Regions from separate parts of the Arthrobacter sp. 10L424 genome, predicted to be linked through region 2. Evidence: riboswitches for the same ligand, from Rfam matches in the RefSeq annotation. Region 2 holds a riboswitch; each other region holds the start of a gene.
The links. Region 2 has a riboswitch for cyclic di-AMP ahead of AC1DC5_RS13465 (M23 family metallopeptidase). Riboswitches for the same ligand answer to the same signal wherever they lie in the genome.

Region 1 (3,264 bases), on a different contig from region 2:
ATCAAAGGTCTCATGCGCGAAGGGGGAACGAAGCGCCGTGACGCGCTGGTCGATGCCCTCAAATCCGTGGGCGGATCGCTCGAATGCTTCTACTACGCCTTCGGGGAGAGGGACGTACTGGGGGTCTTCGAGGTCCCGTTGCCGTCCGATGCCGCCGCGCTTTCGCTTCTTATCAACTCATCGGGCTCTGTGAACGTGCGCCTGAAGCCGCTCCTGACGCCGGAGGATCTGGACGACGCGGCCAAGAAGACGCCCACGTACCGGGCACCGGGTCAGTAGGGCACCGGGCCTGGCCGACACCGGACTTCGCTGCCCCGCGGTTACGGGGTAGACAGGGCACGACGGCGTCGGGCCACTTGGGTGCTGGGCCTCCCCGCCGCAGGATGCGAAACAATGGCCCCATGAGTGATGCCGGCGACTTCATTGACCTTGCGCTCCAGCGCGAGTCGTCGTGGGGCCGGGCCGAGGAGTCCGAGGCCAGGCACGGAAGTGGCCACCGGTACTACGGCGCATCCGTCGGAGCCGTGCGCGGAACTGTCCGCGATGCCCTCCGGCGCTATCCGGACCTCACTCACGATGACATCACGGCGCTTAGCTCCGAGCTGTGGCAGGTGCCGGTCTTCGAACGCCGCCTCGCCGCCGTCGTCCTCCTGCAATCGAGCGTCCGGCTGCTGACCAACACAGACCTGACGCGGATCGAAGGCTTCGTCCGGAGCGCACAGCTAAGCGCCCTGGTGGATCCGCTCGCCACCGACGTCGTCGGCCCCCTGATGGCGGGTCTCGACGTCGTCGGCAGGGTCCGCGCGGACAGCGTTCTGGACCGCTGGGGGAGGGATCCTGACGGCTGGCTGCGCCGCGCCGCCGAGATGGCTAGACCCGGCCGGAACCTGACTTCTGACGGCCCGTAACGCCCGGGGAAATCTCCCTAGCTTCCCGGCCGGCGCTCCACCACGGCGTAGGCCTTTTCATCGAAGAACTCCCAGTCGGTGACCACCATGAAACCCAACGCGTCCACGCGGTCGTTGAGGACGTGGACATCGAAGCCGCCGTCACGGGGCTCAGCGTCCCAGGTGGAGACGAGGACCTCCCCGTTTTCCAGTACCAGCAGCTCGGTGTTGACGTTGAAGTCCTCCGGCGGTTCATTGCTCAGCTGGCAGATGGCAACGCAGTGCGTGTTGACGTCGGGATTGTTCATTTGGGGCCTCCGCTTCTGGGAACCGTGATGCCAATATCCTATTCCCGAATCGGCGTCTGGCGTGGGGAAAGACCGCCCGCAACCCCTTTCCGCCGTTACCTCAATGTGACATGCCGTGATCATTCCGTTACCGTTGTTAGGTGCCTGTTGTTTCCGAGACGGGCTCTCCCCAGCCGATTGCCTAACTCTGCCGCGGCCGTGGGGATAACTCGCAGCAACGTCCGGCAGAGACGGGGAAACCACTATTGACCCACTGTTAGTCAGGGGTCTTGGGGTGAAGCCGCACGGCCCGCAATGATCGGGCCCGAGTGCGGCCGGGTGCCTCCCATCCGAATCCGACAGCTCACCTCGCAGGCATTGGGAGAGGCTCCTTTTAATGATTTCCAGCAATACCCATGCGCCCAAGCGCGCCGATCTTCGCAGCAAACGCCGTACCGCCGGGACCATCGGCCGCCAGGCCGCAGTTCTCGTCGCCGCTTCCGGAATGGTGCTTAGCGGCGCCATGGCCGCCAACGCAGCCGATGCGCCGGCCAAGCGCGACGCCGCCCCGGCGTCGTCCGTTGACGTCAAGGGCCAGGTCGGCGCACCGGTCATGGCGGACTCCGCTGTCCAGATTACTTTCGAGCGCCCCGCCGTTGAAACAGCACCGGCGCCCGTGGTCGAGGCCCCCAAGCCCGCGGCCGCTCCGAAGGCCCCGGCAGCACCGGCCGCCGCAGCTCCTGCCGCTAAGGCGACGGTGAAGGTCCAGTCGGCCCCCGCCCCCGCCGCTGCCCCGGCAGCCGGTGGAGTCAACGCCACACTGCTGTCCATGGCATACGGCCAGATCGGCATCACCCAGGACTGCACCGCCATGGTGGAGAAGGCCCTGAACGCTGCCGGCATCCCGGTCGGCGACATCGGCCCGACGGCCTTCCTGAAGTACGGCCAGGTCGTCTCCACTCCGCAGCCCGGCGACATCATCGTCCAGTCCGGCCACGTTGCCATCTACGCCGGCAACGGCCAGGCAATCAGCGGCGGCATGAACGGCGTCAACGCCACCATGGCGCACCCGCTGTCCTGGCTGACGGCCACCGGTCCCGTGACGTTCGTCCGCGCCGGCTAAGCAGTACCGCTAACAGCACGCAGGAGACCGGTCGATCGGGTGCCTTGGGGGCAGCGGATCACCGGTCTTTTGCGTGTCCGCCATCCGGCTCGGCCGCGTACCGCAGCAGAATTACGCCGTTCCCGAAGGTGCGGCTCTCCAGCAGCCGGAGCGAAGTCAGGGCATCCGTCTCCTTGAAGAGGGGCGTCCCGCGTCCAACCAGAACCGGATGGACGTAGATCCGGTACTCGTCGATCAGGCCGAGCCGTCTGAACGCCGCCGAGAGGGTTGCGCCGCCGAGTGCGAGGTCGCCGCCGGGCTGGTCCTTGAGTTTCATGACGTCCTCGACGACGACGTCGCGCACCACCTCGGTATTCCAGCCCGCCTTCGCAAGGGTCCTGGAGTAGACGATCTTGGGCATGTCCCGCCAGATTCCGGCGAACTCGCTCTCGGGGGCTGAGTTCGAGGGGTCCTGGTCCGCCGTCGGCCAGTACTCGGCCATCATCTCGTAGGTGACCCGGCCGTCCAGAAAGCCGCCCATCGTCCGCAGCAAGTCGTTGAAGTGGGTGTGCAGTTCCTCATCGACCCGATGCCAGCTCAGGTCCTGGTCCGGGCCCTCGATGAATCCGTCCAGGGACACTTGCATCATCAGAATGACCTTGCGCATCGCGGACTCCTTCAGTGGGCTTCAGGGGTTCCAGCGTACGACGCCGGGCGCGGAGGCGGCATGGGGATACTGCCCGACGCCGGGCGGCAGCATACTGCCGGATTGGCCATCTCTGGGTCGGACGCGGGGCAAATGGCATCGGCTGACACACACGCCCTGCGGGCGCCGAACCTTGCGCTCAGGCCGTGCCCGGGGCAGAATGCATTAGATTTAGAGCCGCACCGCGGTTCCTTTCGTTCGAAGGAAGAGTATGCCGGCGAACCTGCCTGTGGCGTTTGCGGACTTTGCGCCGCCACCGATGTGCCGGCGGTGAGGCCCGGT
Region 2 (3,264 bases):
CGTGGCTTGGGAGGCGGCCCGGCAGGGTGGCTGCAACGAAGCCTTGCGTTTCATTCTGCCTGACTGCCCGGCGGGGGAGGCAAAAGAGCCCGTCATAGTCCGGTCACTGAGATTATCCGGAGTAATTCAAAATAGGCTAAGCTGACCTGCGAACGTACGGCGGACCCCGCCAGGGCGCAAGCAGCTCGCGGTACGGTGGGAACACGCAAGGACGGCGCTCGAGGAGCTGAGCTGAATGACGGATCTGATCGATACCACCGAGATGTATCTTCGGACCATTCTGGAACTTGAAGAAGAGAACATCGTTGCCCTCCGCGCCCGCATCGCCGAACGGCTGCGTCACTCGGGCCCCACTGTTTCCCAGACTGTCGGCCGCATGGAGCGCGACGGGCTGGTGGTCGTTTCCGGTGACCGGCACCTTGAACTGACGGAAACCGGCCGGAAACGTGCGATTGAGGTCATGCGCAAGCACCGCCTTGCCGAGCGCTTGCTGGCGGACGTCATCGGGCTCGACTGGGCCTATGTGCATGAGGAAGCCTGCCGCTGGGAACACGTCATGAGCGAGCGGGTGGAGCGGCGCATCTTCGAGCTGCTGGATCACCCCACGGTGTCTCCCTATGGCAACCCGATTCCGGGCCTCGCGGAACTCGGCGGCCTGCCATCCCAGCCCTACGGGGATGGCGTGGTGAACCTTCTCGAAGCCATGGCCGGCTACGGTCCGGATTCCCGGGTCCGGGTCAACCGGCTGGCCGAGCCCATCCAGGTCGAACCGGAACTGCTCGTCCAGCTCGACGAAGGCGGTATCCGGCCCGGAGCCCTGGTGTCGCTGGAACGGGTAGGGGAGTACATCTCCGTCCGGGTACCCGATATCGAAGGCGCCCTGGAACTCCCGCCCGAGGTTGCGGCCCACGTCTTTGTTACCGTCGGTTAACAGGACTTAACCCACTGCTCATCGGACGACCCATGAGTTATGCACAGATTCGATAACGGATTTATCTCTGCGAGGCTTAATCGCCTATAGTTGATCACTAGTACCGATACCAAAGCGTTATCTGATCCGAAGCCGAGCTCTGCCAGCGGATCAGTAGCAGAGTCACCTTCTGGCAGGGGCGGGGGAACCACTTCCGGCTGTTCATCAGCCTTGGGGTGAAGTCCGTCAGCGGCAAGCACACACCACAGAGGGACTCTTTGGATGCCTCTGTGTCTGGACGCCTGCCACGGCGGACCGGGTCTTTGAACTCTCTGACCCGAATCCGACAGCTAACTCCGCAGGCTCTCCAGAGAGGAACCGTTTTTGACCACCCAGACCGCCAGGGGCCGCCGTCGTGCGACCGGTCCCGCTCCGGAGCCGCGACCGGCCGTCGCCGTCCTGGCCGACCGCCCACGTGACGCGCACCGCGACGAACGCAGGGGCCGCCGCAGCCCGTTCCGCCAGGTAACAGACTTTGCCGCCGCCAGCGGCGTTGGGCAAAAGGCCGGCATTGCACTCGCCGCTACGGGACTGGTCCTCACCGTCACCGTCCCCGCCACTGGCCCCGTTATGGCCACCAACGCGGGGTCGACGGGATCCATCTCGGCCGCAGTCCAGCCTGATGTCACGGCTGGCGAGGCCAAAATCGACTTCAACCGGACCGCCGTCACCACCCAGGGCGACCCGGACGGAAAGCTCAAGCAGTTGCTGAGTGCCCAGTCCGTCGGTTCGATCACCCGCGCGGCCTCCGCCGGAAGCCTCGGGGCGCCGCTGGCCCAGTTGAAAACCGCGTCACCCTTTGGATATCGCGTCAGCCCCATTACAGGCGGCTCCGGCGAGTTCCACCGTGGCCAGGACTATTCCGCCCAGTGCGGCACGGCCGTCCTGGCTGCAGCCAGTGGGACCGTGACGTTCACCGGCTGGCACCCCTACGGCGGCGGCAACCGTGTCGTGATCGACCATGGCAACGGCCTGGAGACCACCTACAACCACTTGTCCTCAGCCACCGTCAAGGTTGGCCAGCAGGTCTCCCGCGGCGAGGTCGTGGCGATGAGCGGCACCACAGGCGCCTCCACGGGCTGCCACCTTCACTTCGAGGTCATGGTCAACGGCGAAGTTGTCGACCCGACCGGCTGGCTGTAACAAAGCTGATCGGACGCTCTCGCATTCTTGTGACACGCCGTGATCCGAATGTGACATTGAGTCCCAACTGTTGTAAGTTTGACCTACGCCAACTTTTCCGAAGTTGGCGCTCTTGAGTGGATTGCCTAGCTCTGCCACCGCTCAAGGTCCGTTCGCATTACATCGTCTGGCAGGGGCGGGGGAACCAATTTTGGCCTTCGAAAGAAGGCCTTGGGGTTAAGTCGCAAAGCTTCCCAGGAAGCAGCGCGGCCGGGTGACTCCCATCCGAATCCGACAGCTCACCTCGCAGGCATTGGGAGAGGCTACTTTCGTGTCTTCACGCCACAATGCTGCGCGTCACCGCGCTTGCGCGGCTCTTACGAGCCCGCTGAAATCCGACTCCTCGGTTGCCCTTGCCGGCGCCCGGAACGGATCTCACACCGCCGCCTCAATCTCTGCTGAGTCCGGCCCGCAGGCCATGCACCTGCACGCAGTTCCCGCTTTTGGCGCGTCTTCGCAGTACACCCTTCGCTAAGTAACCCACTTCGGGGCGATCCGGCGTACCCCCAAGATGCCGGAGCGTCCTCAGCACGCGCCTGAAAAGCGCGGCCACAGGATCACGAAAGAGAGAACTTAATGACTACTCGTGCAAACGCACGGCACCGCGCCGAGGTCACCAAGACCAACTCGCTGGCTGTTATTGCCAAGGCTGTCGGCGACAACGCCGGTGGCGTGGGCCGCCAGGCAGCAGTCATCGCTGCTGCTTCCGGCCTCGTCCTGACCAGCGGCATCGCAGCCAACGCTGCTGAGGCCAACGTCCAGCGCGAATCCACCTCCGCTTCCACCCTCGAAGTCCAGTCCGCCGCCCCCGCGGCCATCTCGGCTGCTTCCAGCATCTCGATCGCTTACGACAAGACCGAAGTCGCCACCATTGCGGCCCCCGTCAAGGCGAAGCCCGTCGTGAAGGTCCAGGAAACGCCCACCGCCAACACCGCCGGCACCAAGGTCGGCGCCGCCGCCACCGCTTCCGTGGCCGGCGCCAAGGCTCCGGCCGGCGTCGCCAGCGGCATGGGCGCCACGATCGCCGCTGCCGCCTACGCCCAGATCGGCGTTGGCCAGGATTGCACCGCACTCGCCACGAACGCGCTGGCTGCTGCAGGTATCAACTACCA
Region 3 (3,264 bases), on a different contig from region 2:
AACTGGTCACGCTCCTGGCGTACGAGGCCACCCGCGAAGTCCGCACCGAACCGGTCACCATCGAGACCCCGGTCAGCACCACGATCGGCACCGCTTTCACCAAGCCCACGCCGCTGGTGGTCCCCATCCTGCGTGCGGGACTCGGCATGCTCGAAGGCATGACCAAGCTGGTCCCCACCGCCGAGGTCGGCTTCCTGGGCATGGCCCGGGATGAAGAGACCCTGGACATCATCACGTATGCCGAGCGTCTCCCCGAGGACCTCACCGATCGCCAGATCTTTGTCCTGGACCCCATGCTCGCCACCGGCGGCACACTGCGTGAGGCCATCAAGTTCCTCTTCAAGCGCGGCGCCTCCGACGTCACCTGCATCTGCCTGCTGGCCGCTCCGGAAGGCCTCGCGAAGCTGGAAGAAGAGCTCTCGGACGCCAACGTGACGATCGTGCTCGCCTCCATCGACGAGAAGCTCAACGAGAAGTCCTACATCGTCCCGGGCTTGGGCGACGCCGGCGACCGCCTGTACGGCGTGGCCGGCTAACCAGCCACGGGGTTGGGCCCGCCGCCGCGGCGGGTCCACGCCCTTGGGATTGCCCTACCGCAAATCGCGGTCCGGGACTAGCCTGTGGCCCATGGACTGGAAACTTGAGCTTGTCTTTGTCCCTGTGTCCGACGTGGACCGCGCCAAGGATTTTTACGTCAATAAGGTCGGGTTCAATGCCGACTACGACGAGCGGCCCATGGACGGCATCCGTTTCGTCCAGTTGACCCCGCCCGGTTCCGGCTGCTCGATCGCCATCGGCGAGGGCCTCAACGACGCCCCGCCCGGCACCGCCCCGAGCCTGCAGCTGGTGGTCAGCGACATTCAGGCCGCCCACCGGCAGCTCAAGGACAACGGCGTGGATGTCAGCGACGTCGACGTCCAGGACTGGGGGCACTTCGTCTACTTCGCCGATCCCGACGGCAATAAATGGGCGGTGCAGTACCTGCCCAACCGTCCCAACGGCTAGTCGCGCCCTAAGCCGAACGGTCCGGCCACGGCCCGACGGCCCGACGGTTCCCTCGGGTTGTCGCGGGTTGTCGCGGACCGTCGCCGGCAGAGCTAAGGCCCCGGATCCAGTGGGATCCGGGGCCTCAGTTCAGTCCGACCTTCTGGTGTTTAGTACCAGTTGTGGGCGTAGTGGAAGTTCAGGGCGCCACACGGTGAGCCGTAGCGGTCCTTGACATACTTCAGGCCCCAGTTGATCTGGGTCCGGTAGTTGGTCCGGTAATCAGCGCCCGCGCTGGCCATCTTCTCGGCCGGCAGGGCCTGGACCACACCGTAGGCGCCGCTGCTCTTGTTGGTGGCCGTCGTCTTCCAGTCAGACTCCTTGGTCCAGAGCTTCGTGAGGCACTGCATCTGGTCTGCAGCCCAGCCGTGGGATCCCAGCTGGCTGGCCGCGTAGGCCTGCGCGCCGGCCGGGTCGTCGATGGCAACGGGGGCAGGCGCCGGTGCCGGTGCCGGGGCAGCCGCCGGAGCGGGAGCGGGAGCCGGAGCAGCTGCCGGAGCCGGGGCAGCTGCCGGGGCCGGTGCTTCGGCAGGCTTGACCTCGGTGGACTGGGCCGCGGCGCCGCCGGTGGGGAAGGTGGTCTGGTTGTCGACCCGGACGCGCTCAAAATCGAGGTGCGTCAGGGCATCCGCAGTGGGGGCTGCTTCCGTGGACGTGCCCGCGGTGGCATTGCGGGCAGCCGTCTCGGAGGCATGCCCGGCAGCGCCGACCCCCACGAGCACCGCGCAGGCGGCGGCAACAACGGCCGCGCGGCGGCCGGTGGTGCCGAAGTTCTTGGCAAGCCGGGACAGGGCTGAAGCGGGCTTGGCCGGTTCAGCGCGGTGGCGGGACACCTCGGAGCGGGTCTTCTTCGTAACGCCATCAGGGCGCGTTTGTGGCTTGAATTCAGTCATGATCGCCTCTCAACGCCTGCGGAGTTAGCTGTCGGGTTCGGATGAGGTCATCCGGCCGCACGGAATCTCACGTGTCGGCTTCACCCCAAGGGTGCAAGATCTGCAAATGCCCGGGAACTCTGGGTCCCCCGCCTCTGCCTGGTGCAGCGGAATCCGGGAGGCGGCAGAGTTTGGCGTGCATCCGGATGTGCGGCGTCAGTGATGGCCACACTCTAAAAACCGTACAGGAGCAGCCTGCTTAAGTCACATTTAGGTAACGGAGATCACGACGACGGTGTGGCGGCTTGCGCCGTCGGATGCTCCCCCTGGACCGGGTTCGGCGCGGGCAGCCGCACCACAAACTCGGTCCGGCCGGGCGCCGACGTCACGCTGACCGTCCCACCGTGAGCCTCAACAATCGACTGCACGATCGAGAGTCCCAGTCCGCTGGTTCCCTCGGCGGAAGTCGGGGGAGGGGTCCCCGTGGAAGCACTCGCGGCGGACGGAGGCCGGGGTGGGCGCAGCGGCAGGTGCGGCAAGGGCCGTCGGACGGCTGCCGGCGTCGTCACCGGCACCGGATTCTTCCGGGAAGCATCCGCCCGGGTGAAGCGCGCAAAGACGCGGCCCATAAACTCGGGGGCGATCCCGGGCCCGTTGTCGGTCACCGTCACCACGGCGCTCCCGTCCGGGGTTCGCCCAACGCCGGTCACCACAGTCGTTCCGGGCCCCGTGTGCTTGCGGGCGTTGGAGAGCAGATTGGCCAGCACCTGGTGGAGCTGGGTGGCGTCTCCGCGAACCACCACAGGCTCTTCGGGAAGCTCCAACTGCCAGACGCGGTCCGGGGCCATCACCTTCTCGTCGCTCACCGTCTCCACGGCCAGCTGGGTGAGGTCCACGTCGCTGAGCTTGAGCGGCTGGCCCTCATCCAGCCGGGCGAGCAGGAGCAGGTCCTCCACCAGGGTGGTCATCCGCTCGGACTGGCTCTGAACACGGGCCAGGGACTTCTGCCCGTCGGGGGTGAAATGCTCGGTCATCCGCATCAGCTCGGTGTAGCCGCGGATGGCGGTCAGCGGTGTGCGCAATTCATGCGAGGCATCCGCCACGAACTGGCGCACCTTCATCTCGCTCTCCTGCCGGGCTTCGAGGGCATTGGAGACGTTGTCCAGCATCAGGTTCAGGGCATGGCCGACGCTGCCCACCTCGGTTCCCGGATGGGCTGCCGACGCCGGAACCCGTACGGCAAGTCCCACTTCCCCGGCGTCGAGCGGAAGGCGCGAGACCTGCGTCGCCACCTCGGAGAGCTGATCCAGCGGCTTCATGGTCCGGCGGATCAGTGCCGTCCCGACCA

Region 1: linked by a shared signal. The riboswitch ahead of AC1DC5_RS08515 (NlpC/P60 family protein) and the one ahead of AC1DC5_RS13465 (M23 family metallopeptidase) in region 2 are both predicted to bind cyclic di-AMP.
Region 3: linked by a shared signal. The riboswitch ahead of AC1DC5_RS18600 (aggregation-promoting factor C-terminal-like domain-containing protein) and the one ahead of AC1DC5_RS13465 (M23 family metallopeptidase) in region 2 are both predicted to bind cyclic di-AMP.

The regions. Positions count from the first base shown of each region.
Region 1 covers NZ_JBFTJH010000003.1:633,411-636,674, reverse strand. Annotated here, with positions in the region: gene AC1DC5_RS08530 (GYD domain-containing protein) at 1-279, shown strand, start outside; gene AC1DC5_RS08525 (DNA alkylation repair protein) at 402-908, shown strand; gene AC1DC5_RS08520 (hypothetical protein) at 926-1,195, opposite strand; cyclic di-AMP (ydaO/yuaA leader) riboswitch at 1,396-1,566, shown strand; gene AC1DC5_RS08515 (NlpC/P60 family protein) at 1,572-2,297, shown strand; gene AC1DC5_RS08510 (dihydrofolate reductase family protein) at 2,356-2,943, opposite strand; gene AC1DC5_RS08505 (serine hydrolase) at 3,263-3,264, shown strand, end outside.
Region 2 covers NZ_JBFTJH010000007.1:107,429-110,692, reverse strand. Annotated here, with positions in the region: gene AC1DC5_RS13470 (iron-dependent transcriptional repressor DtxR) at 236-931, shown strand; cyclic di-AMP (ydaO/yuaA leader) riboswitch at 1,077-1,290, shown strand; gene AC1DC5_RS13465 (M23 family metallopeptidase) at 1,295-2,113, shown strand; cyclic di-AMP (ydaO/yuaA leader) riboswitch at 2,250-2,419, shown strand; gene AC1DC5_RS13460 (NlpC/P60 family protein) at 2,729-3,264, shown strand, end outside.
Region 3 covers NZ_JBFTJH010000015.1:3,263-6,526, reverse strand. Annotated here, with positions in the region: gene upp (uracil phosphoribosyltransferase) at 1-536, shown strand, start outside; gene AC1DC5_RS18605 (glyoxalase superfamily protein) at 628-1,005, shown strand; gene AC1DC5_RS18600 (aggregation-promoting factor C-terminal-like domain-containing protein) at 1,155-1,937, opposite strand; cyclic di-AMP (ydaO/yuaA leader) riboswitch at 1,936-2,096, opposite strand; gene AC1DC5_RS18595 (sensor histidine kinase) at 2,201-3,264, opposite strand, start outside.